One region of the Streptomyces sp. JLBJ103 genome, then DNA from elsewhere that is predicted to be linked to it. Evidence: riboswitches for the same ligand, from Rfam matches in the RefSeq annotation. Region 1 holds a riboswitch; the other holds the start of a gene.

Region 1 (8,502 bases):
CGCCGCGGGCGCCCTCGGCTACGCCCTGCTGGGGAACCTCGGCGGGGAGCCGGCCACTCATGGCGTCCTCCAGGTCGTCACCGTGGTCGTGGCCGCCTCCCTGGCGGGCATGGTGCCGCGGCTGGCGTTCGGCTGCCCGGCCGACCTCGAGCACACCGCCCGCCGGGTGCTCACCGTCGCGTTCGCCGCCACCTGTTTCCAACCGCTGCACCACACCGGCCGGTTGCCTTCCTGGTTCGGCCAGGGGCCGCAGGCGGTCGGCTACTTGCTCGCGGTGCCGGCCCTGACCGCGCTGTGCGACGCCGTGCTGGCCGCCGCGCTGGCCCGGGCCCGTACCGGCTGGCCGTACGTCCCGCTGCTGCGCGACGAACTGTGGGCGCTGCCCGGGGTGGGGTCGGCGATCTGCGCGACCGGGGTGGTGATGGCGCTCGCGGTCGCCGTCGCCGGACTGTGGGCGCTTCCGGTGCTGGCGGTGCCGCTGCTGCTGATCCAGTACGCGTTCCGCCGTTACGCGGGCATACGGGCCACCTACCGCCAGACCATCGCCTCGCTGGCCCGCTCGACCGAGATAGCCGGGTACACCCCCGCGGGCCACGCCCGCAAGGTCGCCGAACTCAGCCGGGCCGTCGGCCGTGAGCTGGGACTTTCCGAACCGGCGCTGACCGTGCTGGAGTACGCGGCGCTGATGCACGACATCGGACAGCTCTCGCTGCTGGACCCGGTGCCCGCGGGGGCCACCGAACCGCTGCCCGGGGCGGAACAGCGCAGAATCGCGCTGCTGGGAGGTGCTGTGGTACGCCAGACCGGGGTACCCGCGGAGGTGGCGGTGATCGTGGAGCGCCAGGCCGACCCGTACCGGGACCAGCCGCTCACCGCGCGTATCGTGCGCGCGGTGAACGCGTACACCGAGCTGGCGGCCGGACCGGCGGCCGGGCCGGCGGCAGGGGCAGCGGGCCCCGCGGGCACCGCGGGAGCGGCCCCGCTGCACGCCCTGGAGCGGCTGCGGCTGGCCACGGCCCGTGACTTCGACCCGGCGGTGGTCGAGGCGCTCGCCACGGTGCTGTCCCGCCCGGTGTACGGCCGGTCCCGGTCGAGAACTCGCGGGTAATGAGCGGGTCTCCCAAGAGGCATGGTTGGATGCGAGGAGAGGGGTGTCGGGCCGATGGCCGGTGGCAAGGAGGTGTGGTGGGCGTCGTGTCCCGGCCGAAGCGAGAGGGGCCGGGCTGAGATGTCCGCGGATGTGTGGCAGGTTGTCCTCCAGGGAGGGCGACGCTGTCCGCGAAGGCATCTGGTGCGGGACTACTTCGATACCGGCAGGCGGGAATCGTGAAGATCTTCGGCAAGGTACGGCACCGGCCGTCCGCCTCATGGCGGCAGGCCACGGACCGTGCGTTCACGCTCATCGGCGACGGCCGGTACGAGGACGCGGGCGCGCTGCTGACCCGCGCCGCCGACCTGGAGCCGTGGCTGTCGGAGTCCTGGTTCAACCTGGCCCTGCTGCACAAGTTCCGGCACGACTGGGAGCAGGCCCGCGCCGCCGGGCTGCGCGCGGTGGCGCTGCTGGACCGTGAGACCGGCGCCCCCGACTGGTGGAACGTGGGCATCGCCGCCACCGCCCTCCAGGACTGGCCGCTGGCCCGCCGCGCCTGGCAGGCGTACGGACTGAAGGTGCCCGGTGAGGCGTCCGCGTCCGGTGAGCCGCTGGGCATGGAGCTGGGCAGCGCGGCGGTGCGGCTGTCGCCGGAGGGCGAGGCCGAGGTGGTCTGGGGCCGCAGGCTGGACCCGGCCCGGATCGAGGTGCTGTCCATCCCGCTGCCGTCCTCCGGGCGGCGCTGGGGCGAGGTGGTGCTCCACGACGGCGTTCCGCACGGTGAGCGGGTGACCTCCGCGGGCCCGGCGTACCCCGTCTTCGACGAGATCGAGCTGTGGGCGCCGTCCCCGGTGCCGACCTGGGTGGTGCTGCTGGAGGCCGCCACCGAGGCCGACCGGGACGCCCTGGAGCGGCTCGCGGCGGACGCGGGCTTCGCCGCGGAGGACTGGTCGTCCTCGGTGCGGCTGCTGTGCCGCTCCTGCTCGGAGAGCCGGATGCCCAGTGACGAGGGCGAGGGCGAGCACCTGGACCCGCATGACCACAGTGAGCCGGGCCACCCCGGGCCGCTGGGGCACCGTACGGCGGGCTCGGGCTCGCTGTGGGTGGCCGAGCGCGAATGCGGGATCGCCGCCCCGAGCGGGCTGGTGCGGGGGCTGCTGGACGGCTGGGTCGCGGACAGCCCGGACACCCGTGAGTGGCGGGATCTGGAAGAGGTCTGCTGACCCCCGGGCGGCCCGAGACCGGTATGCCCCGACGATGGCCGGTATGGGCTCTGCTGACGTCCGTGTCACTCCGGGCGGGCCGTACTCTGTAGGGCGACGCATCAGGGTTCACGGAAGGCGTACGGCGGACGATGTCGCAGCAAGGCACTGAACAGCAGGTGGACGGCGAGTTCGTCGTGGACACGGAGAACTGCGAGGAGCGCGAGCGGGTCTACCGCGAGCGCGGCACCGCCCGCCCGATCACCGTCGTCGGCAATCCGGTGCTGCACCGCGAGTGCAAGGACGTGACCGAGTTCGGCGACGACCTGGCGCGGCTCGTCGACGACATGTTCGCCAGCCAGCGGGCGGCGGAGGGCGTGGGCCTGGCCGCCAACCAGATCGGCGTCGACCTGAAGGTCTTCGTCTACGACTGCATGGACGACGAGGGCGTCCGGCACGTGGGCGTGGTCTGCAACCCGGTGCTGGACGAGCTGCCCGCCGAGAGCCGGGTGCTGGACGACTCCAATGAGGGCTGTCTGTCCGTCCCCTCCGCCTACGCCGAGCTGCCCCGCCCGGACGTCGCCGTGGTGCGCGGTCAGGACGCCGAGGGCAAGCCGGTCGCGGTGCGCGGCACCGGCTACTTCGCGCGCTGCCTCCAGCATGAGACCGACCACCTCTACGGCCGCCTCTACATCGACCGGCTCTCCAAGCGCGACCGCAAGGACGTGCTGCGGCAGATGGCCGAGGGCACCCCGCGCTACGAGACGGTGCCCAACGACTAGGTCCTGTCCTGTCGGTCTTCGTGGATCAGCCCGCGGCGTCTGGTGCCGTGGATCGCAAGGCGGAGGGTCGTCCTCGTACTGGGCGTACTCGGAAGATCCCGACAACGCGGCGAGGCGCGGTGCCAGGCGTCGTGGGCCCGCAAGGATCGGCAGGACAGGGCCTAGCGCCCCTTCACCCGACACCGCGGGCCGGACCCCCTCAAGGGAGTCCGGCCCGCGGTGTGTTGGGCCGGTGAACGGCCGGGCGATCAGAAGTCGTCGTCGAAGGAGACCGAACCCTCGACGGCGACCTGGTACGCCGAGGCGCGCCGCTCGAAGAAGTTGGTCAGCTCCTGGACGTTCTGGAGCTCCATGAAGGAGAACGGGTTCTCCGAGCCGAAGACGGTGGGGAAGCCGAGGCGCATCAGGCGCTGGTCGGCCACGCACTGGAGGTACTCCTGCATCGAGGCGGTGTTCATGCCCGGCAGCCCGTCACCGCACAGATCGCGGGCGAACTGGAGCTCCGCCTCGACGGCCTCCTTCAGCATCTCGGTGACCTGGTGCTCGAGCTCGTCGTCGAAGAGGTCGGGCTCCTCTTGACGGACGGTGTCCACCACCGAGAACGCGAACTCCATGTGCATCGACTCGTCGCGGAGCACCCAGTTGGTGCCGGTCGCCAGGCCGTGCAGCAGCCCGCGGGAGCGGAACCAGTAGACGTAGGCGAAGGCGCCGTAGAAGAACAGCCCCTCGATGCACGCCGCGAAGCAGATCAGGTTGAGCAGGAAACGGCGCCGGTCGGCCTTGGTCTCCAACTGGTCCAGCTTCTCCACCGAGTCCATCCAGCGGAAGCAGAATTCCGCCTTCTCCCGGATGGAGGGGATGTTCTCCACGGCCGCGAACGCCGCCGCGCGGTCGTCCGGATCGGGGAGATAGGTGTCCAGCAGGGTCAGATAGAACTGGACGTGCACGGCCTCCTCGAAGAGCTGCCGCGACAGGTACAGCCGCGCCTCGGGGGAGTTGATGTGCTTGTAGAGCGTCAGCACCAGGTTGTTGGCCACGATCGAGTCGCCGGTCGCGAAGAAGGCGACCAGACGGCCAATCAGATGCTGCTCGCCCGGGGAGAGCTTGGCGAGGTCGGCCACGTCCGAGTGGAGATCGACCTCCTCCACGGTCCAGGTGTTCTTGATCGCGTCGCGGTAGCGGTCGTAGAACTCCGGGTACCGCATCGGCCGGAGGGTGAGCTCGAAGCCGGGGTCGAGCAGGTTCTTCACACGGTCGGGGGCGGTTGTCACTGGCATGCCTCGCAGGACTCGGGGTTCTCCAGGGAGCAGGCGATGGCGTCCTCGTCGGCGGGCGCCTGCTGGACGGGGATGGTGGCGGCGGCCGCGCCGCCGCCGCGCGCCGACTGAGCGATCCGGGTCGCCGGGCGCGAACGCAGGTAGTACGTGGTCTTGATGCCCTGCTTCCAGGCGTACGCGTACATCGAGCTGAGCTTGCCGATGGTCGGCGAGGCCATGAACAGGTTCAGTGACTGGCTCTGGTCGAGGTACGGCGTGCGGGCCGCGGCCATGTCGATCAGGGCGCGCTGCGGAACCTCCCACGCGGTGCGGTACAGCGCCCGGACCTCCGCGGGCACCCAGGAGAAGTCCTGGACCGAGCCGTTGGACTCGCGCAGCGCCTCGCGGGTCTGGGCGTCCCAGACGCCGAGCTTCTTCAGGTCGTCCACCAGGTAGGAGTTGACCTGGAGGAACTCACCGCTGAGGGTCTCGCGCTTGAAGAGGTTGGAGACCTGCGGCTCGATGCACTCGTAGACACCGGCGATCGAGGCGATGGTCGCGGTGGGCGCGATCGCCAAAAGCAGCGAGTTCCGCATCCCGGACTTCGCCATCCGCTGCCGCAGCGCCTCCCAGCGCTCCGGCCAGGTGGCCACCGCGTCCGTGTAGTGGTCCGGGTGCAGCACACCGCGTGCGGTGCGCGTCGCGGACCAGGCCGGATGCGGGCCGTGGCGCTCGGCGAGGTCACAGGACGCCTCGTACGCGGCCAGCATGATGCGCTCGGAGATCCGGGTGGAGAGCTCCTTCGCCTCGGGGGAGTCGAAGGGCAGCCGCAGCCGGAAGAAGACGTCCTGGAGGCCCATCAGCCCCAGACCCACCGGCCGCCAGCGGGAGTTGGAGGCACCGGCCTCTTCCGTGGGGTAGAAGTTGATGTCCACCACGCGGTCGAGGAAGGTCACGGCGGTACGGACGGTCGCGTCCAGGCGCTCCCAGTCCATGTGACCGTCCTCGCCCAGGTGCGCGGCGAGGTTGACCGACCCCAGGTTGCACACGGCGGTCTCGCCGTCGTCGGTGACCTCCAGGATCTCGGTGCAGAGGTTGGAGGAGTGGACGACCTTGCCGGGTTCGGCGGTCTGGTTGGCGGTGCGGTTGGCGGCGTCCTTGAACGTCATCCAGCCGTTGCCGGTCTGCGCCAGGGTGCGCATCATCCGGGCGTACAGCTGGCGTGCCGGGACCTGCTTGACCGCGCGGCCCTCGGCCTCGGCCGTGCGGTAGGCGGCGTCGAACTCCTCGCCCCACAGGTCCACCAGCTGCGGCGCGTCGGCCGGGGAGAACAGCGACCAGTCGGCATCCGCCTCGACCCGGCGCATGAACTCGTCCGGGATCCAGTGGGCGATGTTGAGGTTGTGGGTGCGGCGGGCTTCCTCACCGGTGTTGTCCCGCAGCTCCAGGAACTCCTCGATGTCCGCGTGCCAGGTCTCCAGGTAGACACAGGCCGCGCCCTTGCGCCGGCCGCCCTGGTTGACGGCGGCCACCGAGGCGTCCAGCGTGCGCAGGAACGGCACGATGCCGTTGGAGTGCCCGTTGGTGCCCCGGATCAGCGAACCGCGGGCGCGGATACGGGAGTACGAGAGCCCGATGCCGCCCGCGTGCTTCGACAGCCGCGCGACCTGGTGGTAGCGGTTGTAGATGGAGTCCAGCTCGTCCAGCGGGGAGTCCAGCAGATAGCACGAGGACATCTGCGGGTGCCGGGTGCCGGAGTTGAACAGCGTGGGGGAGCTGGGCAGGTACGACAGGGTGCTGGTGAGCCGGTACAGCTCGGCGACCTCGTCCACGGCCCGCTCGCTGAGGTCCTCGGCCAGTCCGCAGGCGACCCGGAGCAGGAAGTGCTGCGGGGTCTCGATCACCTGACGGGAGGTCGGGTGGCGCAGCAGATAGCGGCTGTGCAGGGTGCGCAGTCCGAAGTAGCCGAAGCGGTTGTCGGCGCCGTCCGCCAGCGCCCGGTCCACCAGCGCGTCCAGCCGCGCGGCGTGGGCGGTGACGAACTCGGCGGTGGAGTCGGCGATCAGGCCCTCGCGGTGGCCCACCGCGACCGAGGCCGAGAAGGAGACCGCGCCCTGCCCGGCCGCCTCCTGGGTGATCGCCAGGGCCAGCAGCCGCGCGGCGAGCCGGGAGTACTCCGGCTCCTCCGCGATCAGCCCGGCCGCCGCCTCGGTCGCCAGGGTGCGCAACTCCGCCTCGTCCGAGCCGGGATGGCGGCCGCGCAGGGCGGCGGCCGCGACCTTGCCGGGGTCGGTGGCGGGCAGATCGGCGGTGAGCCCGGTGAGGGTCCGCAGCAGCGCGGTCCCGGGCGCGTCGGCCTCTGCCGGGGAAGCCGCTGCCTCTGAAACCGGGTCGGCGGGCGCGATGGTCACTGAAGTGTTCTCCCTCGCTCGGCTGGGGGCCAGGAGGGAGGGGCGATGGCCGCGTACGGGCATGACGAATCCGCACTACCGTACGAACGCACCCCGCACAGCGTCCAACGGCCCAACCCGCGAGGCCCGGACGTGTATCAGACGGCCGTCGGCAGGTCATCGGACTCACGGGTACGCATATGCGCACACGTACACCGTTGCGGGACAGTTCCGGATTCCCACCGGATTCCCCTGCGTCGACAGCGAGGACGAGCATACATCTTGTGTTGACCGACGCACGCGCCCCCACATCTTGTGTCGCCAGCGGGGGAGTTTCCCACGTATGTGCTATTGCGGGACGGCCTCGGGCCCGCTGTTCCGGGGCCTTCTCCCGCCATCCGGCGCGGGCTCGGGCAAGCCGGGAACGGTAGTCGGCATAGCCGCGGTCGAAGGTCTCACGGCGGTCGGGATCCGGTACGACGGTCGGTCAGCCTGGCGTGCAGGCTCACCACCTCGCTGCGGTCGTGGAGTTCGTCCAGGCCGACCGGTTCGACGCCGTCCGCGCGGGTGGTCGCCGGGTCCGTTCAGGGGTCCGCGACCAGCACCCGGGTTCTCCGGCGGCGAGAACGTGCAGAAGGGGCTGCCTTCGGCGATACATCACATCGACGATGTTAGATTTAACATCCCAGACTTGATCAGACAATGGCCGATGCGTGGGAGGCGCCCGGATGACCACCCAACTGCTGCTGGTACGCCACGGCGAGACCGTCTGGCACGCGGAGAACCGCTATGCCGGGATCTCGGACGTGGCCCTCACCGGGCGGGGTCACCGCCAGGCCGAGGCGCTCGCCCGCTGGGCCGCGGAGCGCGGGGTGGACGCGGTGGCCTGCTCCCCGCTGAGCCGCGCCCGGCTCACCGCGGCCCCCGCGGCGCAGGCGCTGGGCCTGGTCCCCGAGGTCGTCGAGGAGCTGCGCGAGGTCGACTTCGGCTGGGGCGAGGGCCGCACCATCGCCGAGATGGAGGCCGAGGACCCGGCCGCGGTACGGGCGTTCCGGCAGGACGCCGAGACCGGCGCCTTCCCCGGCTCGGAACCACCCGGCGCGGCAGGGCGGCGCGCCGCCGCCGCGCTGCGCGCCCTCGCCGCCGCGCACCCGGGCCGCACGGTGCTCGTCGTCGCCCACAACACCCTGCTGCGCACCGCGCTGTGCGCGCTGCTCGGCATCCGCCCCGGCCGCTACCGCGAGGTCTTCCCCCGGCTGGACAACGCGGCGGTGACCGAGATCGAGCTGACCGGGGACCGTACGGCGCTGCGCTCCCTGAACGTCCCTACCGGGCACGGCCCCGGGGGCGGCACGGAAGAATCCCCGGCATGACCTCCACCGGCAACCCCGGCGGCTCCGCCCGCTCCCAGGACGCCCGCAGGCAGACCATCACCGAGTACGTGCTCGAACGCTCCACCGCCACCGCCGCGGAGCTGGCCGAGCTGACGGGCGTCAGTCTGATGACGGTTCACCGGGACCTCGACGAACTGGCCCGGCTCGGGGTGGTGCGGAAGTTCCGGGGCGGGGTCTCGGCGCTGCCCTCGTCGGTCTTCGAGTCCAGCCTGGACTACCGGATGGGCGTCAACCGGGCCGAGAAGGAGGCGGTCGCGGCCGCCGCCGTGGAGCTGGTCGAGCCCGGGATGTCGGTGATGCTGGACGACTCCACCACCGCCCTCGCGCTGGCCCGGCTGCTGGTGGCGTCCACTCCGCTGACCGTGGTGACCAACGCGCGGCGGGTGGT
Region 2 (8,502 bases), 3.6 Mb from region 1:
CAGCAGCGCCGCCCGGCGCACGTCCTCGGTGCGCACATCCGTCCGGCCCGCCCACGCGGCCAGCGCCGTCGCCGTACGCGCCGTCACGATGTCCGCGCGCATCCCGTCCACCTCGAACGCGGCGCACACCGCGGCGATCTGCCGCAGCGCGCGGTCGCCCAGGACCACGTCGGGCAGCAGGGCGCGCGCCGTCGCGATGCGCTCCCGCAGGCTCCCCTCGTCCTCCGCCCAGCGCGCCGCGAACCCCGCCGGGTCCTCGTCGTACGCCAGCCGCCGCCGCACCACCTCGACCCGCTCCTCGGTGTCGCGCGACGCGGTGACCTCGACCGTCAGCCCGAACCTGTCCAGCAACTGCGGCCGCAGTTCGCCCTCTTCGGGGTTCATGGTGCCCACCAGGAGGAAGCGCGCCGCATGCCGGACGGACACGCCCTCGCGCTCCACGTAGGAGGCGCCCATGGCGGCCGCGTCGAGCAGCAGGTCGATCAGATGGTCGTGCAGCAGGTTGACCTCGTCGACGTAGAGCACACCCCGGTGCGCGTCGGCCAGCAGCCCCGGCTCGAACGCCTTGACCCCGTCCGACAGCGCCCGTTCGATGTCCAGCGCGCCCACCAGCCGGTCCTCGGAGGCGCCGACGGGCAGTTCGACCATCCGCGCGGACCGCGCGGCGCCCGTGCCCGGCTCGTGCGGCCCGTCCGGGCACTGAGGGTCGGGCGCGGCCGGATCGCAGGAGAACCGGCAGTCCGGGACCACCTCGACCGGCGGCAGCAGCGTGGCCAGGGCACGGACGGCCGTGGACTTCGCCGTGCCCTTCTCACCGCGCACCAGGACGCCGCCGACGGCGGGGGAGACCGCGTTGAGCAGCAGGGCCAGCCGCATGTCGGCCATCCCGACGACCGCGGTGAACGGGTAGGTGGCGGTGGTCATTCGGCGGTACCTCCAGCGGTGCGTACGCGGTCGCGGTCCGGGATGCTCACTTCGGTCCTCCTGGCGCCCCCGGCGGTATGAAGGGCAGCCCGTCCGGCAGGCCGTCCTCGATCAGCCGCAGCAGCGCGTCGGTGTCGGCGTGCTCCTCGATCAGATCGCCCAGGCGGTCGAGCTGCTCCTCGCGCAGCTCACCGAAGCGGGTGCCGGGCGCGGGGACGAACGCCCGGCCCGCCGCGTCGGCCACCCGTCGCAGAAAGGCCCGCCGGAAGCCGTCGCTCTCCAGCGAGCCGTGCCAGTGGGTGCCCCACACCGAGCCCGCGCGGCAGCCGTCGAGGAAGGGTTCGTCGCCGCCGTCGAGGAGTTCGGCGACCCCGTGGTGGATCTCGTAGCCCTCCACCCGCTCGCCCAGGGCCTCGCCCACCGGCCGGGCGAGGGTCTTCTCCGCCGCGAACCGCACCCGCACCGGCAGCAGCCCCAGCCCCTCGACCGTCCCGGCCTTGGACTCGACCTCGTCCTCGATGCGTTCGCCCAGCACCTGGAAGCCGCCGCAGATGCCCAGAACCGGCCGCCCCTCGGCGGCCCGCCGCACGATGGCGCGGGCGAGCCCGCGCGCCCGCAGCCACTGAAGCGCCCGGACCGTGCCGCGGGTGCCCGGCACCACCACCAGGTCGGCGTCGGCCAGTTCCTCGGGGCGGTCCACGAAGCGCACCACCACGCCCGGTTCGGCGGCCAGCGCGTCCACATCCGTGAAGTTGGACATCAGGGGGACGGCGGCCACCGCGACCCGCAGCACATCGTCGCCGTGGGGCGGCGCGACGACGCTCTCGCGCACCGCGCCGCGCAGCGACACCCGCAGCCCGTCCTCCTCGTCGATGCCGAGGCCGTGGGCGAACGGCAGCACCCCGACCGTCGGCCGCCCGGTGAGCCCGCGCAGCATCTCCAATCCGGGCTCCAGCAGGGTCACATCACCGCGGAACTTGTTGACCATATAGGCGGCGATATGGCGCTGGTCCTCCTTGGACAGCAGCGCGGTGGTACCGAAGAACGACGCGAACACCCCGCCGCGGTCGATGTCCCCGACCACCACCGCCGGGATCCCGGCCGCCCGTGCCAGCCCCAGATTGACGATGTCGGTGCGGCGCAGATTGATCTCGGCGGGGCTGCCCGCGCCCTCGCATATCACCGCGTCATGGGTGCGCCGCAGCTCCTCCAGGCACGCGGTGACCGTCTCCAGCAGCCCTTCGCGCCGCTCCGCGTGGTACCCGCGGGCGCTCATCTCGCCCACCGGCTTGCCCAGCAGCACCACCTGGCTGCTGCGGTCGCTGCCCGGCTTCAGCAGCACCGGGTTCATCAGCGCGCTGGGCTCCACTCGCGCGGCGGCCGCCTGCATGGCCTGGGCCCGCCCGATCTCCGCCCCGTCCCGGGTGACGAAGGAGTTGAGCGACATGTTCTGCGCCTTGAACGGCGCCACGCTCACGCCCTTGCGGGTCAGCCACCGGCAGATGCCCGCCGTGACCACGCTCTTGCCCGCGTCCGAGGTCGTCCCGGCGACGAGCAGCCCGCCCCCTGTCCCGCTCATCCGCTCCCTCTCCGCTTCTCCGGCCCGCCCGTGGCCCCGCCCCTGTCGGACAGAACCCTGCCCACCACCAGCCGTGCCGTCACCGACGTCACCAGGGCCAGTGCGCCCACCCGCCGTGACAGCCGCACCGCGCGGTTGATGTCGGCGGCGCGCACCGGCCGTCCGCCGCCGCCCAGCACCGGCCGGTGCTCGACCCGCCCGGCGTACGCGAGGGTGCCGCCAAGACGCACCCCGAGGGCGCCCGCGAACGACGCCTCCACCGGCCCCGCGTTGGGGCTCGGATGGCGCCGTCCGTCCCGCCGCCAGGCGCGCCGGGCACCGCGCGGATCGGGACCCACCACGGTCGCCAGAGCGGCCGTCAGCCGCGCCCCGGGCCAGCCCGCCACATCGTCCAGCCGGGCCGCGGCCCAGCCGAACCGCCGGTAGCGCGGCGACTTGTGGCCCACCATGGCGTCCAGGGTGTTGACGGCCCGGAAGGCGACAAGCCCCGGCACGCCGCCCACGGCCCCCCACACCAGGGCACCCACGACGGCGTCGGAGGTGTTCTCCGCGACCGACTCCACCACCGCGCGGGCGATGGCCTGCGCGTCCAGCGCCTGGGGATCGCGTCCGCACAGATGCGGCAGGCGCTCCCGCGCGGTCGCCACATCCCCGGCGGTCAGCGCGCCGCCGATGGCCCGCGCCTCGCGCCCCAGCGTCGTACCGCCCAGCACCGCCCAGGTGGCGGCCGCGGTCAGGGCGATATCGGCGCGGCGGCGCCCCGCCACGGCCCGTACGGCGCGCGTCAGCAGGGCGGCACCGGCGGCGGCGCCGCCCGCGCACAGCGCGGTGTGCAGAGCCCCGTAACCGCGGTGGTCGCGCCACAGCACCCGCTCGGCGGCCAGGGCGGCCCGCCCGAACGCGGCCACCGGATGGCCGCGGCGGGGGTCACCCGTGGCGAGGTCGCAGAGGAAGCCGAGAGCGGCGCCGCACGCGAACGAGGCGTGATCGGCACGCATCCGTCAGCCCGCCGTCGTGCCTCGGCCGAGGGGTTCCCCCGTGGTGCGTTCACCGAGGGGGCTGTGCAGCGGTGGGGCTGGCGGCGTGGCGGTGCCGGGCATGGCGGTGTCCTCACTCAGGGTCCGCGCCCTGGCTCGACGTGACCGGCGGTGAGAGTCTCCTGGCTCCCGGATCCGCGGTTCTCCCGGTCTTCCAGCTCTGTGTACGAACCAGCCGTACTGACGAGCCGTGACCCCGTGCAGGCGATGGGAGAGCGCTCCCCGGTGACAGTGGCGGGACCGCGCCGGATTCGCACCGGCTTCCTCTGCTGCCGCCGTTTGGCTCCGGAAGTCCACCATGGGCCGCGAAGGGCCGTCAACTCACCCGTGACCTGCGACGCACGAGTGTGCCGAGGCCCACATGGGGCCCGCGCGGAGCGCATGGCACACGGCCGCCGGGCGGGAAACGCCGGTCAGCGTCTCCCGCCCGGCGGCCGTGGTGCCGTCAGGCGTCCCTGAAGTTGCCGAGGGGCCCTCAGGCGACGATCAGATAGATGCCGTACGCCACCACCGCGGCGCACAGCGCGAAACAGGCGTACGCGCCGGAGCGGGCGAGGGCCGACGCGCCGCCCTGCGCCGTGACGCCACCGGTGGCCGCGCCCGCGCCCGCGGACTCGAGCTCCTTGCGGGACGTACCGACGATGCCCAGGGTGAAGACGCCCACCACGCCGACCGTCACCGCGAGGCTGACGCCGAAGACCTGGCCGAGTGCCGCCCAGTCGATGCTCATTGAGTTGCTCCCTTTAGCTGCTGGTGCTGCTCGACGCCACGGGGGCGGCAGAGCCGGCCGTGGCGACGGCCTTCGGCTGGTCGGTCGTGCTGTCGGTGGTGGCGCTGTCGGCGGTGGTGTCGGTGCCGCTGCCCGGTCCGGCGGTGGCACCCACCGGCGGCGGGGCCACCGACTGGAGGGCGGCGGTGACCACACCCACCGGCTCGGCGGTGCCGACCTCGTTGACGTTGCTGTGGTCCACCGGCTTGCGGCGGGACAGCACCCAGATCACTCCGCAGGCCGCGATGGCGAGCACGGCCACCGCCGTGACACCCCAGTTGCCCTGGTCGGCCAGGAGCGCGGCCCCGGCCGCGATCAGACCCGCGGCGGGCAGGGTCAGCACCCAGGCGATGACCATGCGGCCCGCGGTCGACCAGCGCACCACACCGCCCTTGCGGCCGAGCCCCGCGCCCATGACGGCGCCGGAGCAGACCTGGGTGGTGGAGAGCGCGAAGCCGATGTGCGAGGAGGCGAGGATGACGGTCGCCGCGCCGGTCTGGGCGGCGAAGCCCTGCGGCGGCTGGATGTCGGTGATGCCCTTGCCCATGGTGCGGATGATCCGCCAGCCGCCCAGGTAGGTGCCGAGCGCGATGGCCAGACCCGCCGAGACGATGACCCACATCGGCGGGTCGGAGTCCGGCGCGATCACACCGCCGGTCACCAGCGCCAGGGTGATCACACCCATCGTCTTCTGCGCGTCGTTGGTGCCGTGGGCGAGGGAGACCAGGGCGGCCGAGGCGATCTGTCCGGCCCGGTAGCCCTTCGCGGTGTCCTCAGGGGCGCGGCCGCGGCCGAGCCGGTAGGTGAGCCGGGTCGCGGCCACCGTGGCGATACCCGCCACCAGCGGAGCGGCGACGGCCGGGATGAGGACCTTCATGACGATCGCGTCCCCGTTGACCCCGTCGATGCCGACCGAGGCCACGGTGGCGCCGATCAGACCGCCGAAGAGGGCGTGCGAGGAACTGGACGGCAGCCCGGCGAGCCAGGTCACCAGGTTCCAGAGGATCGCTCCGACCAGACCCGCGAAGATCACTTCGGGCCGGATACCGGAATCCTCGTCGAGCATTCCGCCGGAGATGGTCTTGGCGACCTCCACGGACAGGAAGGCACCGGCGAGATTGAGGACGGCCGACATCGCCACCGCCACCCGGGGACCGAGTGCGCCCGTGGAGATGGTGGTGGCCATGGCGTTGGCTGTGTCGTGGAAGCCGTTCGTGAAGTCGAACACCAAGGCCGTGATGATCACGATCCCGATCAGAAGCGTGATGTGTTCCATACACCCGGTCAATCAGTTCGAAGGTCGATAGTGGCACGGTGAACGTAAGGAAACTTGGTGAACGAAAGGTTAACGGTGGCGGGCGTGAGGGTGACGTGGCTGAGGGGGTCCAGCATCTGTCGGCCACCTGGCGTATTTCCGCCTGTCGCAAGGAGTTTGGGCACCGTACACCCAAGCCCCTCCCGTCCCTCGCGCCCCACCCCACTGCCCGTTCCGCCGCTCCCACCCGGCTGATGGTCGTCTGCGGCCCCCGGTCGTACCTCACCCGCGGACCCGGCGGCCCCGGGGGTTCGTCGGACACCGGGCTGCTGGAAGGATCGGGCCGGAGGTGAGGCGTATGGCACAGGAGCGATCCGCGCGGCGGCCGAACCAGCCCCTGCGGCAGGCGTGGGGGCAGGTGGTGAGGACCGCCCGCAGGACCACCGCCGAGGGGTTGGTCGTCGGGACGTCGGGCAATGTCTCGGCCCGGGTCGGGGACACCGTCCTGGTGACCCCCAGCGGTGTCCCGTACGACCGGCTCGGCCCGCGGGACGCCGTCGCCGTGGACCTCGACGGCGAGCAGGTCCTCGGCACCCTGGAGCCCACCAGCGAGCTGCCCATGCACCTGGCCGTCTACCGCGCCACGGACGCGCAGGCCATCGTGCACACCCACGCCGTCCACGCCACGGCGGTCTCCACACTCGTCGACGAGCTCCCGGCGATCCACTACATGGCCGGCGCGCTCGGCGGGCCCGTGCGGGTCGCCGACTACGCCCTCTACGGCACCGACGAGTTGGCCGAGCGTATGCTCCAGGCGCTGCGCGACCGCTCCGGCTGTCTGCTGCGCAACCACGGCACCGTCGTGTACGGCGCCACCCTGGACCAGGCGTACGACCGCACCGCGCAGCTGGAGTGGATGTGCCAGGTCTGGCTGGCCGCCTCGGCCGTCCCCGGCCGCACCCCCGCGCTGATCCCGCCGGACGAGCTGGAGCGCGCCGCCGCCAAGCTGCGCGGCTACGGCCAGCCCCACTGACCCCGCTCACGGTCCGCTCACCGCTCTGTCACCGTCCCGCCGCCGGACATCACCCCGCCGGGTACGCCCGCTGGCCACCGAGCGCCCGGCCGCCCACACTGGGAGGGTGCGTCTGCGGACAGCGGCGGCCGCGGCCGCCAGCACCCTGCTCAGCGCCGGCGTGGCCGCGGTGGCGGCCGGGCGGTACGCCACCGACGCTGCCCTCCGCCCAGCCCCCGACCGTCCGCTGCCCGACGAGCCCCCGCTCACCGTGCACGCCACCGAGCCCGGCCGGATCACCCTGACCCGGTCCCTCGCCTCGCTGCGCCCCGGCGTCTACGGACTGGCGGGCCCGGCCTGCCATGCCGTCATCGGCCCGGTCCTTCAGGACGCGCCGAGCCCCGCCGACTGCGTGGTGCGCCGCCTGGAGCGGATCACCCACGGCACCCTCGGCCTCGGCGACAAGGTGCGGCTCACCCCGCAGGTGCACATCGGGAATCCGCGGGACACCCTCGGCATCGACCACGCCGAAGTCGACGTACCCGGTGAACTCGGCCCGCTGCCCGCCTGGTTCGTCCCCGGTGAACGCGCCACCTGGGTCATCACCGTCCATGGGCTGGGCACCACCCGTGAACACCCCATGGTCGTCATGCCGTTTCTGCGGAAGCTCCGGGTCCCGGTGCTCGACCTCGCCTACCGCGGCGACCCCGGGGCCCCGCCCCCGGAGGACGGGATAGGTCACCTCGGCGACACCGAATGGCGTGACCTGGACGCGGCGATCCGCTACGCGGTGCGGTACGGGGCGCACCGCGTCGTGCTGCACGGCTGGTCCACCGGCGGTGCGATGGCCCTGCACGCCGCCGCCAACTCCGCCCTGCGCCACCGCGTCAACGGCGTTGTCCTCGACTCCCCGGTGCTGGACTGGCAGGCCACCCTGCGGGCCCTCGCCGCGGCCCGCGGCACGCCCGCGGCGCTGATGCCGCTCGTCATACGCGCGGCCGAGGGGCGCACCGGACTCCACGGCAGCGGACTCGCGGAAGCGGCCGACCCCGAGCGGCTGACCGTCCCCGTGCTCATCGTGCACGGCCCCGACGACACCCTGGCCCCCTGGTCGGTCTCCCGTGAACTGGCCGAAAGCCGATCCGAACTGGTCACCCTTCACCCGGTGGCGGACGCCCCGCACGGCGCCATGTGGAACGCCGATCCGCAAGGCTACGAAGAGGCGCTGCGGCGCTTTCTGACCCCTCTCCTGTAGCGCTCGGCGCCGCTCGCGCGGCGCGCGGGGAGCGCGCTCCCCGCGCCGGAGGCGACCGCCGGACGGGTGCCGATTGGGCTTTCGGGCCGTCAACGGCGAAACTGCTCCCGTGACGTCCCGTACTCCGCGCGACTCCCGGCTCCGACTCGTCCGCCAGCGGCCGACGGCCACCGACCGCCGGCCCGCGTCGCACCGCGGCTCCCGCCCGGCGCCCCGTCCGCCCGAGGGCACCCCGCCGCCCGCGGAGCTGGCCCGGCAGGCCAGATCGGGACTTGCCGGTGCCGTTGAGATGGCCCACTGGGCCGCGGCCCGGCACGGCGCGCCCGGCGCGCTCTCCGACGAGACCGCCGCCCGCGCCGCCGAGGCGCTGGGGCTGACCCCCGAGGAGGTACGGGCCGACTGGGACCGGGCCCGGCTCGTCGGCCTGGTCGAGATCCACGGCGGGACCGCCCGCCTCGGCTGGCGGCTCAAGGCGTGGCACCGCGACGACAGCGCGGTACTGCGCGGCTGGGTCGCGCTGCTGGACGCGTGGTCCCTGGTGAGCCCGGCTCCGGCCACGGCGGAGCCCACGGCCGTGGCCGAGGTCGTCGAGGCCGTACCGCAACTGCTCTCCCTGCTCCAGCTGTCGGCGGGGCCGGTGCAGATCTCCGCGCTGCTGGACATGCTCCGGC

What was found. Region 1 has a riboswitch for cobalamin ahead of AC4BEG_RS11020 (ribonucleoside-diphosphate reductase subunit alpha). Riboswitches for the same ligand answer to the same signal wherever they lie in the genome.
Region 2: it holds a riboswitch for cobalamin, as region 1 does, so the genes downstream of both, AC4BEG_RS27030 (cobalamin biosynthesis protein) here and AC4BEG_RS11020 (ribonucleoside-diphosphate reductase subunit alpha) in region 1, are expected to answer to the same signal.

Annotation. Positions count from the first base shown of each region.
Region 1 covers NZ_CM177089.1:2,556,422-2,564,923, reverse strand. The annotation lists gene AC4BEG_RS11040 (HD-GYP domain-containing protein) at 1-1,108, shown strand, start outside; gene AC4BEG_RS11035 (tetratricopeptide repeat protein) at 1,327-2,313, shown strand; gene def (peptide deformylase) at 2,445-3,074, shown strand; gene AC4BEG_RS11025 (ribonucleotide-diphosphate reductase subunit beta) at 3,323-4,351, opposite strand; gene AC4BEG_RS11020 (ribonucleoside-diphosphate reductase subunit alpha) at 4,342-6,741, opposite strand; cobalamin riboswitch at 6,884-7,021, opposite strand; gene AC4BEG_RS11015 (histidine phosphatase family protein) at 7,449-8,093, shown strand; gene AC4BEG_RS11010 (DeoR/GlpR family DNA-binding transcription regulator) at 8,090-8,502, shown strand, end outside.
Region 2 covers NZ_CM177089.1:6,114,405-6,122,906, forward strand. The annotation lists gene AC4BEG_RS27020 (putative cobaltochelatase) at 1-924, opposite strand, end outside; gene AC4BEG_RS27025 (cobyric acid synthase) at 971-2,503, opposite strand; gene AC4BEG_RS27030 (cobalamin biosynthesis protein) at 2,500-3,501, opposite strand; cobalamin riboswitch at 3,656-3,807, opposite strand; gene AC4BEG_RS27035 (hypothetical protein) at 4,016-4,270, opposite strand; gene AC4BEG_RS27040 (inorganic phosphate transporter) at 4,284-5,585, opposite strand; gene AC4BEG_RS27045 (class II aldolase/adducin family protein) at 5,923-6,597, shown strand; gene AC4BEG_RS27050 (alpha/beta hydrolase family protein) at 6,704-7,831, shown strand; gene AC4BEG_RS27055 (hypothetical protein) at 7,941-8,502, shown strand, end outside.